DNA from 3 places in the Micromonospora sp. CNZ309 genome. Region 3 is predicted to be linked to each of the others. Evidence: riboswitches for the same ligand, from Rfam matches in the RefSeq annotation. Region 3 holds a riboswitch; each other region holds the start of a gene.

Region 1 (4,602 bases), 530 kb from region 3:
CGACCTCATGACCACACCGACGCCCACCCCGACCAGGGGCTACACCGCCACCAAGGACCAGCTGCTCGCGCGGCTGCGCCGCGTCGAGGGGCAGGTCCGTGGCATCGAGAAGATGGTCGACGACGACCGCTACTGCATCGACGTGCTCACCCAGATCTCCGCGATCCAGGCCGCCCTGGACAAGGTCGCGCTCGGCCTGCTCGACGGCCACGCGCGGCACTGCATGCACGAGGGCGCGGCCGAGGGCCGGGCCGACGAGATGGCCACCGAGATGATGGCCGCCGTCGGCCGCCTGATGAAGCGCGGCTGACCGCCGGCAGGTCCTTCGTCCGTCGGCACACCGGGTCCACCCGACGGGCTCCTCCCGGCAAGGTCCGGCTGCGGAGCCCCGGCGTCCCCGGTCGGGACGGTCACGGCACCCCCGTGCCCCGGCGCCCCCGGGTCGGGGACGCCGGGACGTGCGGGTCAGAACCGGCCGAGGAACTTGCGCATCGTGTCGATCTCCGCCTGCTGGGTGCTGACGATCTGCTGGGCCAGGGCCTTGGCCTCCGCGTTCACGCCCCGGGCCAGTTCGTCGCGGGCCATGGTGATCGCGCCCTCGTGGTGGGCGATCATCATGGTCAGGAACTGCCGGTCGAACTCCCGGCCGGTGGCGGCCGCCAGCTTCGTCATGTCGGCGTCGGACATCATGCCGGGCATGCCGTGGTCCATGTGCGGCATCCCGCCCGGCGACGGCACCGGCCGTCCCCAGGCCGCCAGCCATCCGCTCATCGTGGCGATCTCGGGCGCCTGGGCGGCCTTGATCTCCGCGGCGAGCCGCTTGACCTCCGGGTCCGCCGCCCGGGTCGGCGCCAGGTCGGCCATCTCCACCGCCTGCCGGTGGTGCGGAATCATCATCTGGGCGAACATCGCGTCGGCGTCGCCGAACGCGGCCGCACCGGTGGCCGTGGCCGCCGGCCCGCCGGTGCCAGGGGTGCCGTGCCCCGCGCCCGGCGACGAGTGCTCGTCGCCGCCGCAGGCGGCGAGGGCGAGGGCGGTGGTGACGGTGACGCCGGCCAGGGCGGCACGGCGCGCGAGGGTACGAGTGGTCATGGTGGAACCTTTCGGAGTCGGAACGTACGCGGCACGACGAGGACGCGGAACGGCGTGCAGCCGCACCCGCGTCGAACGCGTCCTACCTACGCAGCACCGAGACCTCGGCGAGCCGCAGACCCACCGGCCGGGGCGGCGGGGCCCGGGGCGGTGGGAAGGCGCCGACCGAACCGCCCCCGGTCGGGCCGACGGCGCGTACGCGGACCGACAGCAGCGCCGCCAGCAGCAGCGCGGCCGCGAACGCGCCCAACACGGCCAGGCACACGCCCCACCCGGGTAGCCCTCCCCCCGTGCCGCCGCCGGCAGGCAGCAGTTCCTCGGCGGCGCAGCCCCCGGGACAACCCACCACGGCCTGGAGGGCCGCCCCGACGACGTGCGGAGCGGCGACGCCCTGCGAAGGCGGCACGAGCGCAAGGGCGGCGTGCGGGACGGCCGCGACGGCGGCGTGCGGGACGGGCCCGACGGCGGCGTGCGCCGATGGGTTCGCGGGATGACCGGTCTGGTGCGAGTCGTGCCCGATCGTGTGCATCGCGGCCAGCCCGAGCAGTGTGCCGACGAGCAGCAGGAGCCGCGCGCCCCGCGCCGCCGTCACCATCGTCCGCACATCCGTCACGCTAGCGCGTCGGCCCGTTCCGCACTGGTACCACCCGCGCCCGGCCCCCCACACGTGTGCGGGCCGGGCGCGCGTAGGTCACGCACGTGTGCGGGCCGGCGTACGTCGGTCACGCACGCGGGCCCAGCCGGGCGCGCGTAGGTCACGCACGTGTGCGGGCCGGACCTGCGCGGCGAAGGTCCGCGTCGCGACACCCCCCGCACGACCTGCGCCCCGATGCCGGGGTGGCTACCATTCGGCCGGTGGCCCGCCGGACTCCGCACCACCCGCCCCGCGCCCCCCGCCGGGCGACGGCGCCGATCGCCCGTCGCCGGACGGGAGCCGACGACCACGGCACGTGACCACACCGCCACGCGGAGGGCGATTCCCGCCCCGCCTGCGTGGCGCCGCTGAACCGACCGGCCCGCCGGCCCGTACCCCGCCCTGGACTCGTTGGGAGACACACGTTGGGCGCCGATCACACCCGTCCCGCTCCGTCCGCCCCGCCCAGGGTGCGGCGGATCCTCGTCGCGACGGTGGCGCCCCTCTTCGTCGCCACGCTGATCGCCGCCCTGGTGCTGTGGCCGTGGGACGCGCCCGACCCCGCGGCCGGCACCGAGCCGCCCCGCTACCACGGCACCGTGACCCGGGTGGTGACGGAGCCGTGCCCGCCGGCCCCGGAGGTGCCGGAGGGCAGCCCCGACGCCCCGCAGGGCCCCTGCGGCACCGTCACCGTGCGGGTCGAGGACGGCCCCGACGCCGGTCAGCAGGTCCAGACGCCGGTCCCGGCCGGCCCCGGTGCGCCGACCGTCGCCGTGGACGACGAGATCATCCTGGTCGAGCTCATCGACCCCGCCGACCCCACGGCCAGCTCCTACAACATCGCGGAGCACCAGCGCGGCAAGCCGCTGGTCTGGCTGGTGGCGCTCTTCGCGGCCGCGATCGTCGCCTTCGGGCGGTGGCGGGGGCTGGCCGCGCTGGCCGGCCTGGCGGCGAGCTTCGCCATCCTGCTGACCTTCGTGCTGCCCGGCATCGGCGCCGGGAGCCCCCCGCTCCTGGTCGCGGTCGTCGGCGCCGCCCTGATCATGTTCGTGGTGCTCTACCTGACCCACGGCGTGACCGCGCAGACCTCGGTCGCCGTACTCGGCACGTTGGGCAGCCTGGTGCTGACCGGCGTCCTCGGCACCATCGCCACCGCCGCGACCCACCTGACCGGCTTCGGCTCCGAGGACGCCACCACGCTGTCGATGTACCAGGCCGACGTCGACCTGCACGGGCTGCTGCTGGCCGGGATCATCATCGGCTCCCTCGGGGTGCTCGACGACGTCACGGTCACCCAGGCCGCCACCGTCACCGAGCTGGCGCACGCCAACCCGGGACTGTCCCGCAGGCAGCTCTACCGGGCGGCGACCCGGGTCGGGCGCGCACACATCGCCTCGACGGTGAACACGATCGTGCTGGCGTACGCCGGTGCCTCGCTGCCGGTGCTGCTCCTGCTCACCGCCGACTCGCGGGCGGTGACCCAGCTTCTCACCAGCGAGTTCCTCGCCCAGGAGATCGTCCGAAGCGCGGTCGCCACCCTCGGGCTGATCGCCGCCGTGCCGCTGACCACCGGCCTGGCGGCCCTGGTGACCACGGCGGGCCGGCGGGCCGGGGAACCCACCGACCGCGAGGCCACCGCGCCCGCGCCGACGCCCCGGCCGGCGGCCGACCGGTCCGAGGCGCTGGAGGCGCTCAGCGGACCGCGCGGGGACACGCCGTCCGCCGCTCCCGCCGGATGGCCCGACCAGAACGGGAGAACGGACACGGCATGGTGACACTCCTCTGCGTGACGGATCATGGTTCCCGCCCTGATAGACGCGTCACTGGTCACCGTCAGCCATTACGAAATAACGCATTTAGTCGGCTTAGGGACGTAGATCCCCGGGAGTGCTCTCGGGTAACCTCGCTGCCGGTCACCGCCGAAGGCGCGCAGCGGCGCCTGCGGTGCCGCCGCCCAATCGCCGCCAGGCGAACCGGGGACCCAGGCACGTGGGGTGAATCCGCGACAGCGGTAGGGGCCACTTCCGCCCCGAACCCGTCAGCTAACCCGGTCGGCGGTCGACGGAAGGGAAAACTGTGACGGCACCCCTACGCCGCTGGTTGACGCCCGTGGTGGCCGTACTCGCCGCCTTGGCGGTCTTCGCCGGGCCTCTCCCGGCGGGGGCCGAGCCCACCCCACCCAAGCCCTCCGGCCACGGCGACGACGAGCCCAAGCTGCTCGACGACCTGATCGAGGCCCGCAACCGGTCCTACGTGCAGGCCAAGGCGAAGCTGGAGAAGTCGAAGAAGCGTCAGCTCGAACTGGCCCTGGAGGTCAACCGGGCACAGGGCGAGCTGAACGCGCTGGCGCCGCAGGTCAGTCAGATCGCCGCCCAGTCCTACCGGACGGGACGGATCGGCGCGGTGTCGATGCTGCTGGACACCGCCAGCCCCGACTCGTTCGTCAAGCGCGCCGCCGCCCTCGACGAGCTGAACCTGGTCAATTCCAAGAAGCTCGCCGAAGTCAACGCGGTCAAGAACCGCGCCGAGCAGGCCAAGCTGGCGCTCGACGCCGAGGTCCGCGAGCAGCAGAAGCTGACGAACGAGATGGCGCGCGGCAAGCGGGAGGCGGAGAAGGCGCTCGCGCTGGTCGGCGGCAGGGGGCTGACCAGTGGCAAGGTGGTCGCCACCTCGCCGGTGGCGAAGATCGCGCCGGGGCGCACGGCCGACGGCGACTGGAAACCCCTGGGCTGCACCGAGAACGACCCCACCACCTCCGGCTGCATCACCGCGCGCACGCTGCACATGTACAAGGAGGTCAAGCGGGTCGGCTTCAACCGGTTCGTCGGCTGTTACCGCTCCGGCGGGCCGTACGAGCATCCGAAGGGCCGGGCCTG
Region 2 (4,602 bases), 5.3 Mb from region 3:
GTTCCTGCTGCACTTCTCCGCGCCGCCGGGCTCGGAGTACCAGGTCACCATGTGGCTGCCGTACCTGGAGCGGATCGACCGGCCGTTCCTGGTGATGGTGCGCGAGCCGGAGTTCCTGTCGTTGATCGCGGCGGCCACCAGCGCGCCGGTGGTCTACTGCCCCACCACCAGGGCGATGGACGAGGCGCTGGTGCCCAGCCTGCGGGTGGCCTTCTACGTCAACCACGGTGCGAAGAACAGCCACTGCATCCGCTTCACCCAGCTGACCCACGTCCAGCTGCACCACGGCGACAGCGACAAGGCCCCCAGCGCCAACCCCGTCTCGGCGATCTTCGACCGGATCTTCGTCGCCGGCCAGGCCGCCATCGACCGGTACGCCCGCGCCGGCGTGGACATCCCGGCGGAGAAGTTCGTCGTCGTCGGCCGCCCGCAGGTCGAGTCGATCGAGGTACGCCCCGAGCCGGCGTACGGCCGGGCCAACCCGACCGTGCTCTACACGCCGACCTGGACCGGGCACAACGCGGACGCGAACTACTGCTCCCTGCCGGTGGCCGAGACCCTGCTGCGCCGGCTGCTCGACCGGGGCGCGACGGTGATCCTGCGCGCCCACCCGTACACCTCGCAGAACCCGGCCTCCGCCCGGCAGCTGGGCCGGCTCACCGAACTGCTGGCCGCCGACCGGGCGCGCAGCGGCCGGCAGCACGTCTTCGGCACCGCCGCCAGCCGGGAGCTGACCCTCACCGAGTGCGTGAACCGCTCGGACGCGCTGATCTCCGACGTGTCCGGGGTGATCTCCGACTACCTCTACTCGGGCAAGCCGTACGCGGTGACCGACATGGTGGGCTCCGGCGACCGGTTCGGCGAGCAGTTCCCGCTCGCCGGGTCGGGCTACGTGCTGCGGCGCGACATGTCGAACGCGGACGAGGTGCTGACCGCGCTGCTGGACACCGATCCGCTGGCCTCGGCCCGCTGGGTCACCCGGAGCCGCTACCTGGGCGACTTCCCCGCCGAGACGTACGCCGAGGCGTTCCTGACGGCCGCGCGGCGCCAGCTCGACGAGGGCTGGAACCCGCCGGCCCCGCGTACCGCCGGCGGGCCCGGCCTGCCGGTCGATCCGGACGAGGCGACGCTCTCCCCCGCCACCTGACACGCCCGGCCGGCGGCGACGGGTCAGCGGTAGGGCTCGACGAGGTCCAGGACCGTCCCGGGGGCCTCCACGTGGGCGTTGTGCCCGAGGCCGGGCAGCGTGGCGACCGGCACGCCCAGCTCCTTGAGCTGGGCGTCGGTGACCATGGGGTCGTGCTCGCCACGGGCCAGCAGCACCGGCACGTCGGTCGCCGCCAGCAGGGCCGGCAGCTCCGGCTCGCCCACGTCGAACGCGGCGGGGTCCATCGCCAGCCGCCAGCGGCCGTCGACCTGCCGCAGCCCGGCCTCCACGACGGGATGGTCCGGTGCGAAGAGCCCGGTAAGGCCGGCCACCCGCAGGTAGCGGCGGGCCGCTTCGTCCCGGCTCGCGAACCAGGTCACCGGACGGGCCGCCAGCTCACCCGCCTTCGCCAGCTCGGCCGGCGACCAGACCGCCTTGATGCCGACCCCGACCACGGCCTCGACCGGCACCCCGGCGCCGCGGGCGGCGAGCGCCAGCCCGACCACCCCGCCGAGGGAGTGCCCCAGCACGACGAGCCGGTCGTCCGCCGTCAGCCCGGCGGCGATCCGCGCGGCCAGGCCCGCGAACGAGTACTCCGGCAGCGGCGGCGACCAGCCGTGACCGGCGAGGTCCGGCGCCAGCCACCGTCCCGCCCAGCGGCGCTCCAGCAGCGGCGCGCAGGGCAGCCACACGTCGCCGGTCGCGCCCATGCCGTGCAGCAGCAGGAGCACCCGCCGGCCGTCGCGGTCACCCGATTCATCGACCATGCCGCGCAGTCTGTCACCCAGCGGGGCGCCGGGCGAGGGCCGTGACCCGGACACGACAACGGGCGCCGGCCCCCGGGGTGGGGGGCCGACGCCCGTCGGTGTCGCTCAGGCGGAGTAGCCGCGGGTGGCGGCCCAGTTCGCCAGGGCGATGGTGCTCATCCAGTACGACGCGGTCGCCGGGTTCGCCGAGTCGGCGATCTTCACGAGCCGTCCCTCGTCCTGGTAGCCGACCACGGCCACGTAGTGGCCGCCGGGGAACGAGTGCCAGCCGCCGTCGGTGTCCGTGGCGCTGCCGGCGACGTTCACCACGACGCCCCGCCCGTCGCCGATGGCCGCGACGACGTCGGCCTGGAGCCGGTCCATCTGCGCCGGGGTGGCGGCGCCGCCCGGGATCATCCGGGTCCGGTACGGCTCGCCCTTCACCGTCGCGTTCAGCACGCGGGTGGTGTCCTGGGCCGAGTCGGTGCCCATCTGGTCGGTGCCCAACTGGGCACCGAGGGCGTCCTGGCTGCGCGCGATGCCGGCGGCGCTGAGGGCGTGCCGGACGGCCGCCGGACCGCAGTTGTAGAACGTGGTCTGGGCCTGGTAGTCGTAGTCCAGGCTCTTCGCGGCCGGTGGCTTCGGCGGCTCCGGCTTGCGGGTCAGGTCCGGGTCAGGGGCGGTGCTGGTGGCGCTGGCCGACGGGGCGGCGCTGGCGGCGGCCGGGGCCGCGCTGGACGGGGCCGTCGCGATCCGGGCCTGCCCGCGCGAGGCCGCGGTGGCCTCGCGTGGCTCGCTCGCGGCGACCGGGGCCTGCGCGGCGGCGGGGGCCTCGTCGGCTCCGGCCAGCAGCGCGCCCGTGCCCGACGCCAGCACGAGCGCCGCGGCGGACGCGGCGGCCAACTGGTACGGACGCTCGGACGTGAGGCGACGTAGCTGTCGCCTGAGGTGGTGCTTCACGGTTTCCTCCACGGGCTCGGGGGTGAGCGGCCGGCGGTCCGCGCCGAGGGCAGGGCGGACCGACCGCGCGGACGGGCGTCCGTGCGGGTGGTGGGCCACTCAGGGGATGCGCCCGGGATGCCGGGCGACGAACGGTGACCGGTCGGTCAGCTCGCTACCTGCGAAGGGGCGAGCGCGGGCACCGCGGCGCCGTGGAGACGGCGGAACAACCGGGGGGTGGGTGGGTGCTGCACGAGGATGGAACTCCTTCCGACGCCGCCGACCGGGTTAGCTGACGGATTCGGGCGGGAAGAACGCCCTACCACAGGCCTGCGGCCCACGGATTCACCCCACGAAGCACTGGGTCCCCGGCTCGTCGTTCACGATTAGGCGGGTCGGTGCGGCGTCGCCTCTGAGCGATCGGGTACCGCACCGGACGCGCCGACATTACTGGCCGGTCCGCGCCCTGCCAACCCAGCCCCACCTGCTTAAACCTTGATCTGGGCGCAATTTTTGCGGGCAGCTCGCCACTGACGTGACTCAATGGGACGACCGTTTCGGCCGGCGCCCGAGGGTGACAACGGGACGAGTGGCGGGCATCGACCCCGAAACCCCGGCGGGAAACGACCCGGCCGCGCCCGGTGACCGGTTCGGCGTCGCGGTGACCGGCGTCACGAAAACGGTCGGGCCTTCCCGACGGGTGGGATTTCCGCCCGGGGCGGTCAGCGCGAGTCGACGTACGCCGCCGGGTGGTCGGCGGGCCGGGGACGCGGCACGGCGTCGCCCCGCTTCCCCGGTGGTGGCCCGGAGGCGCCGGGGTCCGTCCCGCCGTCGTCCCCGCCCCGCGGCGTCGGGCGGGCCGTCCTGCGCGGGGTGAGCAGCCGCATCATCGGCGTCTCGACGAAGCGGTGCAGCAGGGCGGCCAGGGCCAGGTTGACCAGCAGGAAGCCGAGCACCACCGCCAGCCCCCACCAGCCGGGGAACCCGACGCCCCAGTCGCCGGTGAACCGCAGGACGCTGATCATCACCAGGACGTGCACCAGGTAGAAGGCGAAGGAGACCTCGCCGAGCCAGACCATCGGGCGGGACCGCCACGGCGAGCGCCGCCCGCGTACGTCGGCGTCCGCCGCCGCCGCGATGACCAGGATGTACGCCACGGAGAGCAGCGCCGCCCACAGTTCGGCGCGGACCCACTGCGCGGCGAGCACCCAGGTCGCCACGAACACCAGGCTGGCCACCGGCAGGCTCGGTCCCCGCCACCGGCCGCGCCGCATCAGCTCGGCGGCGGCCACGCCCATCCAGAACTCCAGCGACCGCACCGGCGGGAAGATCTGGGTGAACCACCACCGGCTCTCCTCCGGCACCAGGGACTGGGCCGGCCAGAGCGCCAGGATCAGCAGCGGCACCGCGACCACGACGGCCCACAGCGCCCACGGCCGGGCCCGGCGGATGAACGGCAGGGCCAACGGCAGGCAGAGGTAGAAGAAGAACTCGCAGGACAGCGACCAGCTGACCGTGTTGATGCTGTAGAAGTGGCCCGGCCGCGGGTCCCAGGCCTGGAGGAGGAAGAGGTTCTCCACCGCGACGACCCGGTCCACGGGGTCGGCGAACCAGGCCGCGACCGCCAGGGCCGCCACCCACAGGACCACGTGGCTCGGCCAGATCTTGGCCACCCGGCGGCGCCAGAACGCCCGGCGGGTGTCGCTGGGCCGGGCCGACCAGACCAGCACGAAGCCGCTGAGGATGAAGAAGAACTGCACGCCGGAGAGG
Region 3 (4,602 bases):
GTCTACGGCTCCCGCTACCAGGGGCAGCGCGGCCCGACCCCGAGCCGTTCCTGGCAGCACTGGCGCACCTGGCCGACGCGCTGACCCGACCCGTGGGCGCGCGGAGGGCCCCCGCCGGGCAGGGGCCCTCCGCGCGACTCAGCCGGGCCGGCCGTAGCTGTGGATCGGGCCGTCGTCGACCTTCTTCATCCTGACCGGCACCCCGGCGCGGGAGGCGTGCACCACCCAGCCCCCGCCGACGTACATGCCGACGTGGTGCAGGTCGCTGTAGTAGAAGACCAGGTCACCCGGGCGCAGGTCGCCCCGGCTGACGGATGCGGTGGCCCGGCGCTGCTGCGCGGCGTTGTGCGGCAGCGAGACCCCGGCCTTCGCCCAGGCGGCGAGCATCAGGCCGGAGCAGTCGTACGAGTTCGGCCCCTCGGCGCCCCAGACGTAGGGCTTGCCGATCTGGGCACAGGCGAACTTCACGGCGGTGCCGGCCGGGCCGCCGGGATAGCCGGCCGGGCAGGGGGCGGGACGCAGCGGCCCGCCGTTGCCGTAGACGCGCAGCCGCAGCCTCTGCAACCGGTCGATCTCGGCGTTGATCTGCTTCTTCTTCGCCGCGAGCTGGGCCTCGGTGCGGCTGAGCTGGACGACCATCCCGTCCAGCGGCGCCTTCTTCGCGGCCAGCCGGTCGCGCAGCTCGGCGACCTGCCGTACGTCCTGCTGCTGGTGCTGGGCGAACCGGTCGAGCAGTTCGAGCTGCCCGACCATCTCGCCCGGTGAGCGGCTGCCCAGCAGGGCGTTGACGGCGGAGACGTTCTCGCCCTTGTAGGCGCGGGCGGCCAGCGCGCCCACCTTCTCCATCGCCTCGTCGACCTGCTTCTCCAGCGGCCCGATCTGCGCGGCGAGCGCGGCGGCCTGCTTGCGCCTGGCGGCCAGGTCCTGCCGGGTGGCGTTGTGCCGTTCGATGACGGGTTCGAGCTTGTTCCAGTCCTCGTCGATCTGCCGCTCGATCTCGGCGACCGTCGGTTCGGCGTGGGCCGCCGTGGCGCCGCCGGTCAGGACGACGGCGAACGCGGCCAGGGCGGCGAGGGCGGTGGTGCAGCGGTACCAGCGTGGGCGCGGCGCAGCCGTCGTCGGATCGGCGAGGGCCGACCGGACCGACGGTGGCCGCGGGGCATGGTGTGCCACCGGGTTCCGTACTCCTTCTTCCGGACCGCCTACCGGGTTAGCTGACGGGTTCGGGCGGGAAGGGGCGCCCTACCGCAGTGACTGCGGATTCACCCCGGGGTACCTGGGTCCCCGGCTCGCTCGTGAGCGACTCGGCGGTGTCGGACCGTCACCGCCCTGGTTGGACGGATTGTCACCGGCCGACGAATGACCAGAGTAGAGACGACCGTTATCAATCCGCAACCCTCGCGGCGGTGACACTCCGTACTCACCACGCTCGGGCGATTCCGCAACCCGGAGGACGAAGATTTTCTTCCTTCTGAAGTGTCTGGCAGAAAGGTATTGACCAGAGGCGGCGGACGGGGCGAAGGTGGCCCCACCTTTGCCCGCCCGAACTGGGGGTCTGATGCACCTGTCAGCGACATCGAGGAGCAGACGCGTCCTGCTGGCCGCCGCCGTGGCCGCCGCCCTGGCGGCGACGCCGCTCACCGCCGCCGGATCCGCCGCCGCGGCACCGGCCGACGACCGGCAGCAGCAGTACGCCGCCGCGGCGGCCGAGTACGGCGTGCCGGAGAGCGTCCTGCTCGGGGTCTCCTACCTGCAGTCCCGCTGGGACACCAACGCCGGCACGCCGAGCACCAGCGGCGGGTACGGACCGATGCACCTCACCGACGCCGAGCACCTCACCGCCTCCGGCGGCACCCACCACGACGAAGCAACCGAGGACCCGCGCGGGGACGACTCCCGTCCGTCCCTGGCCGAGGCCCACGAGCCGCCGGCCGTCGCCCCGCCCGCCGAGGCGGCACTCCGTACGGTCGACGCCGCCGCGGAGCTGACCGGTGCCAGCGAGGAGGCGCTGCGCACGGACGTCACGACGAACATCCGGGGCGGCGCGGCGCTGCTGGCCGCGTACCAGAAGGAGATCGGCGCCCCGGTCGGCGCCGGCACCGACCCCGCGGCCTGGTACGGCGCGGTGGCCCGGTACTCCGGCGCGGACAGCACCGACGCCGCGGCGGCCTTCGCCGACGAGGTGTACGCCACCATCGCCACCGGCGACAGCCGGCTGACCGACGACGGGCAGCGGGTCACGCTCGCCGGCAGCGCGGTCCAGCCGGAGCGCTCCTGGCTGGACCGGCTGCGCCTGCGCAAGCTCGCCCGGCCCGACGGCCTGGAGTGCCCGAGCGACATCTCCTGCGAGTGGATCCCGGCCCCCTACCAGCAGTACGGCCCCACGCTCGGCGACTACGGCAACCACGACCTGGGGAACCGGCCCGCCCAGCAGAAGATCGAGTACATCGTCATCCACGACACCGAGGGCTACTTCGGTCCCAGCGTCAACCTGGTCAAGGACCCGAAGCGGGTGGGCTGGCACTACACCCTGCGCTCGGTGGACGGCCACATCGCCCAGCACATCAAGACCAAGGACGTCGGCTGGCACGCCGGCAACTGGTACGTGAACGCGAAGTCCATCGGCCTCGAGCACGAGGGCTTCGCGGGGCACGGCACCTGGTACACCGAGGCGATGTACCGCACCTCCGCCAAGCTGGTCCGCCACCTGGCGCGGGCGTACAACATCCCGCTTGACCGCAACCACATCATCGGCCACGACAACGTCCCCGGCACCGTCGCCTCGACCGTACGCGGCATGCACTGGGACCCGGGACCGTACTGGAACTGGTCGCACTACTTCGACCTGCTCAAGGCGCCGTTCAAGTCGACCGGCACGCACCGGACCGGGCTGGTCACCATCGACCCGGACTTCGCCACCAACCAGCCGCCGTTCACCGGCTGCAACCGGCAGCCTCCGGGCGTGCCGAACCCGCCCCCGGCCACGGCCCCCTGCCCGCTGCGCGGCTCCTCCGCGCTGTTCCTGCACAACGCCCCGAGCCATGACGCGCCGCTGGTCAACGACATCGCGCTGCGGCCCGACGGCACCCCGAACACCACGTACGTCTCCGACCACGGGGCCCGGGTCTCGGCCGGCCAGACGTACGCGCTGGCCGAGGTGCAGGGCGACTGGACCGCGATCTGGTACCTCGGCCAGAAGGCGTGGTTCCACAACCCCGCCGCCAAGCCGACCGCGAAGTGGACCGTCGGGTTCGTGGTGACCCCGAAGGCCGGCAAGGCCACCATCCCGGTGTACGGCCGGGCCTACCCGGAGCAGGCCGCCTACCCCGAGGGCGTGCCGTACCAGGCGATCTCGCCGCTCCAGTACACCCTCTCGGCGGGCCAGCGGTACGCCGTCGGCAACCTGCTCCCCGGCGAGTACTACCGGGCCGTCACCTTCGACGGCTCCGCACCGGGTGACCGGACGGTCGTCCGTGGCGACAACCGGTACGTGCAGATCCAGTTCGGTCACCGGATCATGTACGTCAACCTGGACGACGTGAACCTGGTGCCCTCCCCGCTGGGCGCGCCCCGCTGATCCACCCGTACGACGAGAGCCCCCGGTCGGATCGACCGGGGGCTCTCGTCGTTGCCTCGCTGGGCGGTACCGGGGCTCAGCCGGGCCTGCGGAACCCGGCCACCGGCATGGTGTTGATGCTGGAGACGTTGACCGGCTTGCCGGCCCGGGGCGCGTGCACCATCTTGTCGTTGCCGAGGTAGAGGCCGACGTGGTGGAGGTCGCTGAAGAAGAAGACCAGGTCACCCGGACGTGCCTCGGAACGCGGGATGGCCTTGCCCTCGTTCCACTGCGCACCCGTGAAGTGCGTCAGGTGGATCCCCGCCGCCTTGTACGCGTACTGGGTGAGGCCGGAGCAGTCGAACGAGTTCGGGCCGGTGGCACCCCAGACGTACGGATCGCCGACCTGCGCGCAGGCGGTGCGGATCGCGGTGCGGGCCGCGTCGCTGACCACGCCGTTGATGGTCGGGCACTTCTCCGTCTTGACGGTGGTGACCGGCAGCGACGCCTCGAGCTTCTTGATGTCGGCGTCGATCTGCTTCTTCTTGGTGGCCAGGTCGTCCTTCTGCTTCGTCTGCGAGACGATCAGCGTGTCGAGCTTCTGCTTCTCCGCGTCGAACTTCTGGCGGACCTTGGTCACGCCCTCGAGCTGCTTGCGCTCCTGCGCGGCCAGCCGGTCCAGCAGCGTCAGCTGCTCGGTCAGCGTGTGGGGCTTGGCGCTGACCAGCAGCGCGCCGATGTCCTGCGAGGGGCCGGAGATGTAGTAGCGGGAGGCGAGGTCGCCGATCCGGTCCATCGCCAGCTCGGTCTCCAGCGCCAACGGCTGGATCTTCTTCTCCAGGTCCGCCGCCTTCTTGGTGTTGACCTTCAGCTGCGCCCGCACCTTGTTGTACTGCTCGATGGTGGGCTCGAGCTGCCGCCACTTCTGGTCGATCGCGGCCTCGATCTCGTCGACCGAGGGCTCGGCGTGGGCGGGCGCGGCGAGCATGCCGGCGCCGACGACCGCCGCGGCGACCAGGGTGAGCAGACGGTGGGCGGCCCTGCGT

What was found. Region 3 has a riboswitch for cyclic di-AMP ahead of CLT72_RS22795 (C40 family peptidase). Riboswitches for the same ligand answer to the same signal wherever they lie in the genome.
Region 1: it holds a riboswitch for cyclic di-AMP, as region 3 does, so the genes downstream of both, CLT72_RS25345 (coiled-coil domain-containing protein) here and CLT72_RS22795 (C40 family peptidase) in region 3, are expected to answer to the same signal.
Region 2: it holds a riboswitch for cyclic di-AMP, as region 3 does, so the genes downstream of both, CLT72_RS00510 (C39 family peptidase) here and CLT72_RS22795 (C40 family peptidase) in region 3, are expected to answer to the same signal.

What each region holds. Positions count from the first base shown of each region.
Region 1 covers NZ_PJNG01000001.1:5,908,749-5,913,350, reverse strand. Annotated here, with positions in the region: gene CLT72_RS25365 (metal-sensitive transcriptional regulator) at 8-310, shown strand; gene CLT72_RS25360 (DUF305 domain-containing protein) at 466-1,092, opposite strand; gene CLT72_RS25355 (hypothetical protein) at 1,175-1,696, opposite strand; gene CLT72_RS25350 (YibE/F family protein) at 2,152-3,501, shown strand; cyclic di-AMP (ydaO/yuaA leader) riboswitch at 3,668-3,799, shown strand; gene CLT72_RS25345 (coiled-coil domain-containing protein) at 3,803-4,602, shown strand, end outside.
Region 2 covers NZ_PJNG01000001.1:102,874-107,475, reverse strand. Annotated here, with positions in the region: gene CLT72_RS00520 (CDP-glycerol glycerophosphotransferase family protein) at 1-1,147, shown strand, start outside; gene CLT72_RS00515 (alpha/beta fold hydrolase) at 1,171-1,914, opposite strand; gene CLT72_RS00510 (C39 family peptidase) at 2,020-2,865, opposite strand; cyclic di-AMP (ydaO/yuaA leader) riboswitch at 3,095-3,235, opposite strand; gene CLT72_RS00505 (acyltransferase family protein) at 3,555-4,602, opposite strand, start outside.
Region 3 covers NZ_PJNG01000001.1:5,379,839-5,384,440, reverse strand. Annotated here, with positions in the region: gene dcd (dCTP deaminase) at 1-84, shown strand, start outside; gene CLT72_RS22795 (C40 family peptidase) at 139-1,173, opposite strand; cyclic di-AMP (ydaO/yuaA leader) riboswitch at 1,186-1,320, opposite strand; gene CLT72_RS22790 (N-acetylmuramoyl-L-alanine amidase) at 1,559-3,577, shown strand; gene CLT72_RS22785 (C40 family peptidase) at 3,654-4,602, opposite strand, start outside.